Regions from separate parts of the Exiguobacterium sp. s91 genome, predicted to be linked through region 3. Evidence: riboswitches for the same ligand, from Rfam matches in the RefSeq annotation. Region 3 holds a riboswitch; each other region holds the start of a gene.
What was found. Region 3 has a riboswitch for S-adenosylmethionine ahead of KNQ06_RS11540 (2,3-diketo-5-methylthiopentyl-1-phosphate enolase). Riboswitches for the same ligand answer to the same signal wherever they lie in the genome.

Region 1: another riboswitch for S-adenosylmethionine. It lies ahead of KNQ06_RS13265 (Na+/H+ antiporter NhaC family protein); the one in region 3 lies ahead of KNQ06_RS11540 (2,3-diketo-5-methylthiopentyl-1-phosphate enolase).
Region 2: another riboswitch for S-adenosylmethionine. It lies ahead of KNQ06_RS14130 (amino acid permease); the one in region 3 lies ahead of KNQ06_RS11540 (2,3-diketo-5-methylthiopentyl-1-phosphate enolase).

The regions. Positions count from the first base shown of each region.
Region 1 is NZ_JACSMZ010000003.1:14,581-17,859, reverse strand. Features, by position in the region: gene KNQ06_RS13270 (hypothetical protein) at 85-288, shown strand; gene KNQ06_RS13265 (Na+/H+ antiporter NhaC family protein) at 332-1,642, opposite strand; SAM riboswitch class I at 1,724-1,828, opposite strand; gene KNQ06_RS13260 (metal ABC transporter solute-binding protein, Zn/Mn family) at 1,898-2,911, opposite strand; gene KNQ06_RS13255 (alpha/beta hydrolase) at 3,081-3,279, shown strand, end outside.
Region 2 is NZ_JACSMZ010000003.1:190,195-193,473, reverse strand. Features, by position in the region: gene KNQ06_RS14135 (polysaccharide pyruvyl transferase family protein) at 1-1,035, shown strand, start outside; SAM riboswitch class I at 1,144-1,245, shown strand; gene KNQ06_RS14130 (amino acid permease) at 1,323-2,726, shown strand; gene mmuM (homocysteine S-methyltransferase) at 2,701-3,279, shown strand, end outside.
Region 3 is NZ_JACSMZ010000002.1:15,760-19,038, reverse strand. Features, by position in the region: gene KNQ06_RS11545 (2-hydroxy-3-keto-5-methylthiopentenyl-1-phosphate phosphatase) at 1-508, opposite strand, end outside; gene KNQ06_RS11540 (2,3-diketo-5-methylthiopentyl-1-phosphate enolase) at 505-1,695, opposite strand; SAM riboswitch class I at 1,766-1,867, opposite strand; SAM riboswitch class I at 2,073-2,176, shown strand; gene mtnK (S-methyl-5-thioribose kinase) at 2,255-3,279, shown strand, end outside.

The DNA of each region.
Region 1 (3,279 bases), on a different contig from region 3:
TTCCATGCTCATGGAGGAATGAAATAAGGTAAAATAGAAAAGAATCGTGAGATTTAATCGTGTGTTAAAAGAGGGGGAGAAAAGATGGCTCAAAAGAATAAAAAGCTATCCAAATGTACTTGGCTTAGCATTGGCGCCTTGTTAGTAACGCAGGCAGTGGGTCTGTTTCTTAGTGCGCGAAAGTCAGGACGTAATCCATGGGTGTGGGGAGGCGCTGGACTCGTTCAGTTCCCGCTTCCGGCAATCGCTTACTTAATCTTAGAACGACAAGCGAAGCAGAATAAATAATAAAACAGGTCCAATCGTCGACGCGATTGGACCTGTTTTATGGTTACGAAGAAATTTTTTCTTGCTTCGTCGCTGTCTTCTTCATGCGTGGTAAGCCGAAGAAGATGGCAATTGATCCACAGACGAAGAGGAGGAACGGATAGAACAGATACGGAATCAGTTCCGGTGAAGCCGTTTTCGTCAATTCTGCTGCGATCAATAGTTGTGCTCCATACGGAATGATGCCTTGAATACCACAAGAGAAGATATCAAGGATACTCGCCGATTTTTTTCGATCGACTTCATACGTATCGGCGATTTCAGCTGCCAGTGGTCCAGCGACGAGAATCGAGATCGTATTGTTTGCAGTCGCGAGATTCGTTGCACTAACGAGTGCCGCCATACTGAATTCGGCACCACGACGCTGTGAAATCTTGCGTGTCAGCGTCTCTTTTAAGAAGGCGATTCCACCGTTGAACGTAATCAAGCTGACGAGACCACCCATGAGGAGCGTCAAAATGGAGATCTCCGCCATGCCCATCATTCCTTCAGACATCGAGAGGACGAAGCCACTCAAGCCGAAACTACCATCAATCATACCGATGATGCCGGTGAGTAACGTACCACCAATTAAGACAAGAATGACATTGACGCCAAATAGTGCAAGGACGATGACAGCGAGATATGGAATCAACTTGTAGAATTCAAATGCTTTTGCTTCGACGACGTCACCAGAACCAGAAACGAATGCGAGTAGGATGACCGTCAAAATAGCAGCCGGTAGGACGATCATGAAGTTCGTCCGGAATTTATCGCGCATGTTCGTTTTTTGGGTCCGGACGGCGGCAATCGTCGTATCCGAGATGAACGACAAGTTATCGCCGAACATCGATCCACCAACGACAGCAGCCGCTGCGATCGCAACGTTGATGCCTGTCGCTTCATGAATACCGAAGGCGATTGGCGCGAGTGCAGCAATCGTTCCAGTCGATGTCCCCATTGCCATTGAGATGAAGGCAGCGATGATGAACAGACCACTCATGAGGAGCGACGGAGGTAGGAACGTCAAAGCAGCATTAACGGTCGCATCGATGGCGCCGATTGCTTCTGCTGTTCCAGAAAACGTACCGGCTAGTAAGAAGATGAAGACCATGATCATGATATCAGGATTTCCGGCACCCGTTGCGATTCGTTCGACCGTTTGATTGATGGATCCTTTCGTCGTGATTGCAGCAAAAATCAAAGCGATCAGTGCGGCGATAAGGATCGGAAATTTGTAAAAGTCGTCATAGAAGATCCCGGCTCCGATGAAGAGAACTAGGAATACGACGAGGGGAAGCAGTGCCCATTTGTTAGGCGTGATCGTTTCATTCATTGTTGACACCTCGTTTCTCAAAGATACAAAAAAAGACCCCTTCGCAAGAAAGAAGGAGGTCTTTATGAAATAAAGACGCTCTTCTTATCTCTCAAGCTTTCGCTTGCTGGATTTGGCACAGTACGAATCAAATCGTCCGCTGCCGAAACATCATTGGGCCAGTCCCTCCGTTTCTCGCGATAAAAAGAAGTCATTCAATTGTTGTAAAACACGTTTCTTACCGTACCGCATTGAGTAACGCGTGTCAACTGTACTTTACTGAAGTGCCTTTTTCAATGTTTGGACGTTTTCTTCCATCAACTTGAAATAAGAGCTGTTTTGTTGCGCTTTCGTGACCGACTCTAGATTATGAATCGTCACGGATTCAGCTCCGATTTCTTTTTGGATGACACGTGCGACCTTTGGTGAGACCGTCTCTTCGAACGCGACGTATTTCAAATCATGCATCCGTGCTTCTTTCACTAAAGCGGCCAGTTGCTTTTGTGACGGTTCATCGGAAGGAGAAATTCCCGCAATCGGCAGTTGTGTGAAACCATATCGTTCTGCGAGGTAACCGTAAGCGGCATGCGTAACGAGAAGTTCTTTTTTCGATCCATCAGCGACAGCTTGTTTAAATTGTTCGTCCAATTCATCAGCTTGCTGATCGAACGCTTTTAAGTTTTTCTCGAATGTTGCTTTGTCTTTTGGTACTTCTTTTGATAAAGCAGTTGTAATCGAGCGTGCCATTGCTTTTGCGTTGACAGGATCGAGCCAGACGTGTGGATCGTATTTTCCATGGTCATGACCCTCTTCTTCATGCGCATGTTCATCCGTTGCATGATCATCGTGCCCTTCTTCTTCGTGGGCATGTTCGTCTTCACTATGCTCCTCTTCTTCATGTGCATGAAGTGTAGCATCCGATTCTAGCAAGTTGACGTCCTTACTCGTCTCGACGAAGCGGACATCCGTGCCTTTTAGACTCTCCTGGATTTTTTTCGAATACGGCTCGAGCGTCGTACCGGTTAAGAGGAACAAGTCGCCCTTAGCAATCTCGGTGAGTTGTTTTGACGTCGGCTCGTAAGAGTGGGGGTCTGCTCCAGGTGGGACGATCATCTTGACGTTGACTTGATCCCCTCCGATTTCGCGGGCAATAGCAGCCGTCGCGAACGTTGATGCATAGACTTCTGTCTGGGTTTTATCTGAAGTCGATGAATCGGTATTCGAACCGCAAGCAGCGAGAACACTTGCACTTGCGAAAGCGACTGTTAAAGCGGGAATGATTTTTTTCATTATATGATACCTCCATTATTAAAACGTAACTATTCCGATTTGGACTTTCTCACTATAGCGGAACGCTGGTGAAGCGTCAAGTACGAATACCGAGACGTTCGACTTCTTTTAAAACGGGGTAGAAGGATAATAAAGTGAAGAAACTGGCACGTCTTTTGGAGGTGATCAAGTGAAACGTGAAACTGCATGGCTAATGGGGGGAGCTGCGTTATTGACGACGGCAGCAGCGGGAGCGAGTATCTGGAACAATTATGGTGCATTGCTTCGATGGACCGAACCCGCCTTGCCACTCACAGAAAAACAACTTGCACCGCGGACGCTCACCTACAAACAGGTGGGAGACTGCATCTTACAGCTCGATCTCTATT
Region 2 (3,279 bases), on a different contig from region 3:
CGCGGGGAGATCACGTCGAAATACTTAACACGTCTTGGTTTCCGCGAAGGGATCGATCATCGCGTCATCGGATGTCCTTCGATGTACGCGTTCGGTCGCGACTTGCACATCCGTGAAACGAACATCACACCTGAGTCGATGATTACAGTCAACTCGTCACGTTTGGCACCACAAAACGTTCTTGATTTCATTACGCGCGGGATGGAAGAGTATCCGAATCACTACTTCATTCCACAGTGGATGAAGGAACTGAAGTTGACGTATACAGGAACGCACCCGATCGCAGACTTGTCCGTGACGAACTATCCGGTGAAGATGTCGGATCCTGCTTATATGAACGATCGTGTCCGTTTCTTCTTGAACGCACAGACATGGTTTGATTTCATCGGTCAAGCAGACCTCAGTTTTGGAGCTCGTTTACACGGAAACATCACAGCGACACTTGCGGGTACGCCGAATATCCTCATTCCAAAAGATGCACGGATGCGCGAATTGACGGATTACCATCAGTTGACGCACATTTGGGCGAACGACATCAAAGCGGATACACAATTATCCGACGTCGTAGCAAATGCTGACTTCCAAAGTCCGGCACGTGTTCAAGCGCGTAACTTCGACAACTTCGTTGACTTCTTGAACGTGAACAATCTTGAGCATATCTACCAAGAGACGAACTATCCTGAGAATGTACCGTTTGACCGTCAAATGGCGCAAACCGAGTTGCTCCCACCAGTCCAACCAATCTCTGGCGTAAGTCTTGAGGAAGCAGTCGCTCGTTTTGAACGGTTCTTCCCGGAACAAGAGAAGAAGATTGCGGATGCGCAAAAACAAACAAAAGCACAATTAGCTGAAAAAGATAAGAAAATCAAAGCATTGCAGAAACAAACAGGAACGGCTCAAAAGGATCAAGAGATTGCGGCACTCAAAGCGCAACTGGCTGCCCAAACGAAGAAAATGAAGCACCAGCAAGGAACATTGAACCGGAAAGCGGTTCGTGCAGCCTTGAAAACAGCGGATTTATTCGCTAAAAAGTAACCCTTTAAACATTCCGGATCGATACGATGCGGAATGTTTTTTTGATAGAAGTATTCTGAATTGTGTTGACAATTTGAAAAAGACTTGATAGGGTTATGAACAATTACATACTTATCCAGAGAGGTGGAGGGACTGGCCCTATGAAACCTCAGCAACAGGTCGAAAGATACTGTGCTAATTCCTGCGGGTGCTGCACCCGATCGATAAGATTTCCGAATTGTCGACCGACGCATCCGTGAGGATGCGTTTTTTGTTTGAAATAGGTGGAATGAGGAGGAAATGGATTCATGAAAACGAGCGGAGCATTTCGACGCAAGATGGAATCACGTCATTTGATCATGCTGTCGTTAGGTGGTGTCATTGGAACCGGATTATTTTTAAGTACAGGTTATACGTTGGAACAAGCAGGACGCGTCGGAACGATTTTATCGTATTTGATTGGGGCCGTCGTCGTTTACTTAGTCATGTTAAGTCTCGGTGAACTCGCCGTGCACATGCCGGAAACCGGATCATTCCATAAGTACGCAACGAAGTACATCGGACCCGGCACCGGTTATACAGTGGCCTGGCTCTACTGGCTGACGTGGACGGTCGCCCTTGGTTCAGAATTCACGGCAGCAGGCATTTTGATGCAACGTTGGTTCCCGTCGATTCCTGTATGGGTGTTCAGCGCATTGTTCGCTGCGATGATCCTCGGTATCAACGTCTTGAAAGTTCGCGTGTTCGCTGAAGTCGAGTTTTGGTTTTCCGCCATTAAGGTCGTGACGATCATTGCTTTCATTTTACTCGGTGCGGGAGCAATCGTCGGCTTCATTCCACTGCAAGATGGTAGCCCGGCTCCATTCTTTTCTTCGTTAACCGAAGGCGGGTTGTTCCCAAATGGCGCTTTCGTCATCTTCATGACGATGCTTGCCGTGAACTTTGCTTACTCGGGAACGGAACTAATCGGTGTCGCAGCGGGTGAAGCAGTCGATCCGAAACGGACGATTCCGCTTGCGATCCGGACGACAATTTTGCGACTCGTCCTCTTTTTCGTCGGTACGATCATCGTGTTAGCCGTCTTATTACCAACGGATGGGAAAGGTGTACTCGAAAGTCCGTTCGTCGCCGTGTTTGAACGGATCGGAATTCCGTATGCGGCAGACGTGATGAACTTCGTCATTTTGACAGCGATCTTGTCGGCAGCGAATTCTGGACTTTACGCCGCCTCTCGGATGCTCTGGTCGCTTGCGAACGAACGCATGATTCCACGCTTCTTCGCCCAGGTGACGCCAAGTGGGGTTCCACTTCGAGCCGTATTGTTCAGCATGCTTGGCGGAGGACTTGCCTTGCTGTCTAGCATCTATGCAGCAGGAAGTGTCTATATCGCGCTCGTCTCGATTTCCGGTCTCGCTGTCGTCGTCGTTTGGATGAGTATCAGCGTTGCCCAGTATCGTTTCCGGAAACAATTCCTCCGTGAAGGGCATACGATCGACGAATTGGTCTATCGCACACCACTCTTTCCATTTGTACCGATCGCCGCTTTCGTCGTTTGTTTGATTTCTCTGATTGGTATCGGATTTGATCCGACACAACGAATTGCCTTGTATTGTGGTATTCCATTCATCGTGATCTGTTATATCGTTCATGCGTTCACGAATTCTTCTCAGAAACGGAGTGTTGAAGATGTCCCGAATCAAAAATCCAGTTGATCAACGATTACAGGAAGTTCCCTTTCTTATTTTAGATGGTGCCCTTGCAACCGAACTTGAACAGAAGGGATTCGACCTGAACGATCCGCTTTGGTCAGCACGTCTCTTAATCGAAGCACCAGAACAGATCGAACACGTCCATCGTGACTACTTTGAAGTAGGTGCCGATGTCGCGATCACTTCAAGCTATCAAGCAAGTATCGAAGGATTCAAGCAACGTCATATCACGACAGAGGAAGCAAAGGCGCTGATTCGACAAACGGTCACCTTGGCGCAAAACGCACGCACGCGTAGCGGAAAGAGTGACGCATTGATCGCGGGATCAGTGGGTCCTTATGGTGCCTACTTAGCAGATGGTTCTGAATATCGCGGTCATTATGGGGTGTCAGCAGATGTGCTAGAAGCCTTTCATAGACCACGAATCGAAGCGTTGATTGAAGCGGGGGCTGATCTGCTGGCATTCGAGACGATTCCGTCGCTCGAGGAAGCTGTCGTATTGTTCAGGATTCTCGAAGCGTATCCGGAAGTGTCCGCTTGGCTGACGTTCTCGCTT
Region 3 (3,279 bases):
CCGAGTCACCAATGACTATGATGACGTCATCGTCTTTGCGCAATGCCCGGGCAACGGACGTTTTACAACAGCCGCACCCGTTCGTACAATGGGCATCGCAGGCGTTTGGCCAATCGATATGGACGAATGGACCACTGAAATCGGCGACGTTACAGTAAATCTGTTCTTGTTCAAGGAGTGGCGCTAAGATCGGTTCGACGAAAAAGTCCATTCCACCGCTGACGATCGAAAAATCGATTCCTTGACGACGACTGTACTGAAGTAACTCCGAAAATCCGTCGCGAATGACTGCACGCTCCAACAAAAAGTCAAGATAGGCTGTTTTTCCGTCAGACGGCAGAAGTGCGAACATTTGCCCGACACCACTCTGAATCGATAGCGTCCGGTCGAGTACGCCGCGTTTCAACGGTTCGAAGTCACTAGCTGGCGCAAATGCCTGCATGAGTGCGATGATGTTATCTTGCGTCGTCACCGTACCGTCGAAGTCACAAAGAATCCGTACGGTCATGACTTGATCCCCCAAGCGTCAAGGGCGATCCGTAATTCTTCATGACGCGATGCTGCCGCCGATAGGGATTCATTTGCGAGTGCCGCATCGAGCGCCTGGCGGAAAGCAATGACACCAGCCGCAGCACCTTGCGGATGACCATGTACGCCGCCGCCGGCGTTGATGACGGAATCGATACCGAAGTCCCGTACGAGTTGAGCGACGAGTCCAGGATGAATACCGGCTGAAGGAACCGGGAAGATCGATTTCGTCTGACCGAGACGGGTCGCTTCGACCGCGATGCCACGGGCGACATCCTTTGGCAAAGCGACATTGCCGTAAGGAGACGGGAATAGCGTCAAGTCTGCTCCAGCAGCACGCGGTAATGTGCCGAGTAAGACAGGAGCTGCGACTCCGTGATTCGGGCTAGCGATCAACGCACCGCTATATGCTGGATGATTGAAGATCGGAACGTTGATTTCCGGATCACTCGCCAGTTCGCGTAAGACGTCGAGTCCGTATGTGAAGGTATTCAGCAAGAATGCGGTCGCTCCAGCATCAATCAATCGCTTGGCTTGATCCTTGAGCGTAAAGACGGGACCGTTGAGTGTGATCGCATATAACGCACGTTTACCGGTCCGTTGGAAGTGAGCATCGATGACCTCACGTCCGATCCGTGCCCGGTCAATCGTCGGTGTCAACGGATTGTCGTATAGGATCTCATCGTCTTTGACGAGATCAATCCCACCAGCGAGTTGTCCTTCGAGTTGATCACGAAGGAACGATAAATCGCGTCCGATGACTCCTTTGAAGATGCTCATTAATAATGGGCGATCTTCGACACCGATCAAGGAGCGGACCCCTTCGATCCCGAATTTCGCACCTGGAAAGTCCGACGTAAATGTATCGGGTAGTAGCAATTCTGTTAGTTTGATTTCACCGTCGAGTGAGAGTTTCCCGAAGACGGTCGTCAGAATCGCAGAAAAGTCGCGCGACACGTTATGTTCCGGATAACGAATCGTGATATATCCTTTGCCATCGCGCTCTTCGGTATGTACGACTTCCCCTTTGAACGAGGCGAGTTGTTGTTGTTCGAGATGATTCAGTTCCGTCCAAGAACCGACTGTCAGACCAAGCGCGAGTTGTTCAGCGCGTTGCTCGATTCGATCACGGGCAGTCAATTGATAAGTAGCAGTGATATAAGCCATGTCTTTCCTCCTTCAACAAAAAAATGGTCTCTCGTCAGCGACAAGAGACCATGAATGATTCGAACGTGGACTCTTATCTGTCAGCTTAGTAGCTGCAAGAATTAGCACCGTGCCAAAAGGTCGGTTGCTGCGACATCGTAGGGCTTGTCCCTCCGTCTGCTCTTGATAAGAATTGGATGAAATTGTGAAATCTAATTGCAATTTTTACATGAGAATCGCCACTTGTCAAACTATTTTTAGAAAATTTATTTTTTTGAAAATACTCTTTCTATAGATGACTTAAAAATGATGTCCGTTTCTGCTTGATTTCGATTTGACAGCGAGGAAGTCGATTGCGTAAGATTCAAATCAATATCACACACGACAACTACATACGACTCTTATCGCGAGTTGGCAGAGGGAATTGGCCCGATGACGCCGCAGCAACCGACCACTAGGCACGGTGCTACATCCAACAGACGTTTCGTCTGAGAGATAAGAGGACGCAGTGACTTTTCTGCGCCTCTTTTCGATGACGAAAAGAGGCGCTTTTTCGTGTATCACATAGGGGGAAACTGAGATGACATATAAAGCATTCACAGAACAGGACGCGATTGATCGTGTTCGGACATTAGGACTGATCGGCGATGGAGCCGTCGAAGCAGAAGAGATTGGCGACGGGAACCTCAACCTCGTCTTTCGGATTCGAGAAGGCGAACATCGCTTGATTTTAAAACAAGCATTACCATATGCGAAGGTCGTCGGGGAGAGCTGGCCGTTATCGCTCGAACGAGCGTGGATCGAGCAATCCGCACTCCGTGAATTCGCACGGCATGCCGTACCGTTCGTGCCACGTGTTTTTCATGCTAGTCATGAAGAGGCGTATACGGTCATGGAAGATCTTTCACATCTGACGATCGTTCGAAGCGGTTTACTCGCAGGTGAACAGTATCCGTTGCTTGCGGAACATATCGGTTCTTATCTCGCTCGGACGTTATTCCATACATCGGACTTTGCGCTTGGTCCGGTTGAAAAGAAACGTGTCGCCCGAACGTACTACAATCCAGACTTGTGCGACATCACGGAAAAGTTAATCTTCACGGATCCGTTCCATGACGCGGAGACGAACGAGATTGAATCCGGACTGGAAGAAGAGGTGGCACATCTATGGGCAGACGATGAGTTAAAACGCGAAGTCGCAAAACTCGAAGCGCTCTTCATCACAAAAGGGGACGCCTTGTTACACGGCGATCTACATACAGGAAGCATCTTCGCCTCGGCGACGGAAACGAAGGTCATCGACCCTGAATTCGCCTTTTATGGTCCATTCGGATTCGATGTCGGACAGTTCATCGCCCACTTATTCTTTGCAGCATACCCCGATTATTCAGCACTTCGTGATGCCCGGATTCGCGACATCGACACGTTCTGGCTGACGTTCGCTTCAACGTTCCGTGCATTATGGGAACGGGAAGCCGTCGAACCGTTCCAGGCATCAGGACTCGTCGATGATGTACTGAGCACGATCTTGCAGGATGCCCTTGGCTTTGCCGGTTGCGAATTGATTCGGCGGACGATTGGTCTTGCACCGGTCGCTGATTTAGA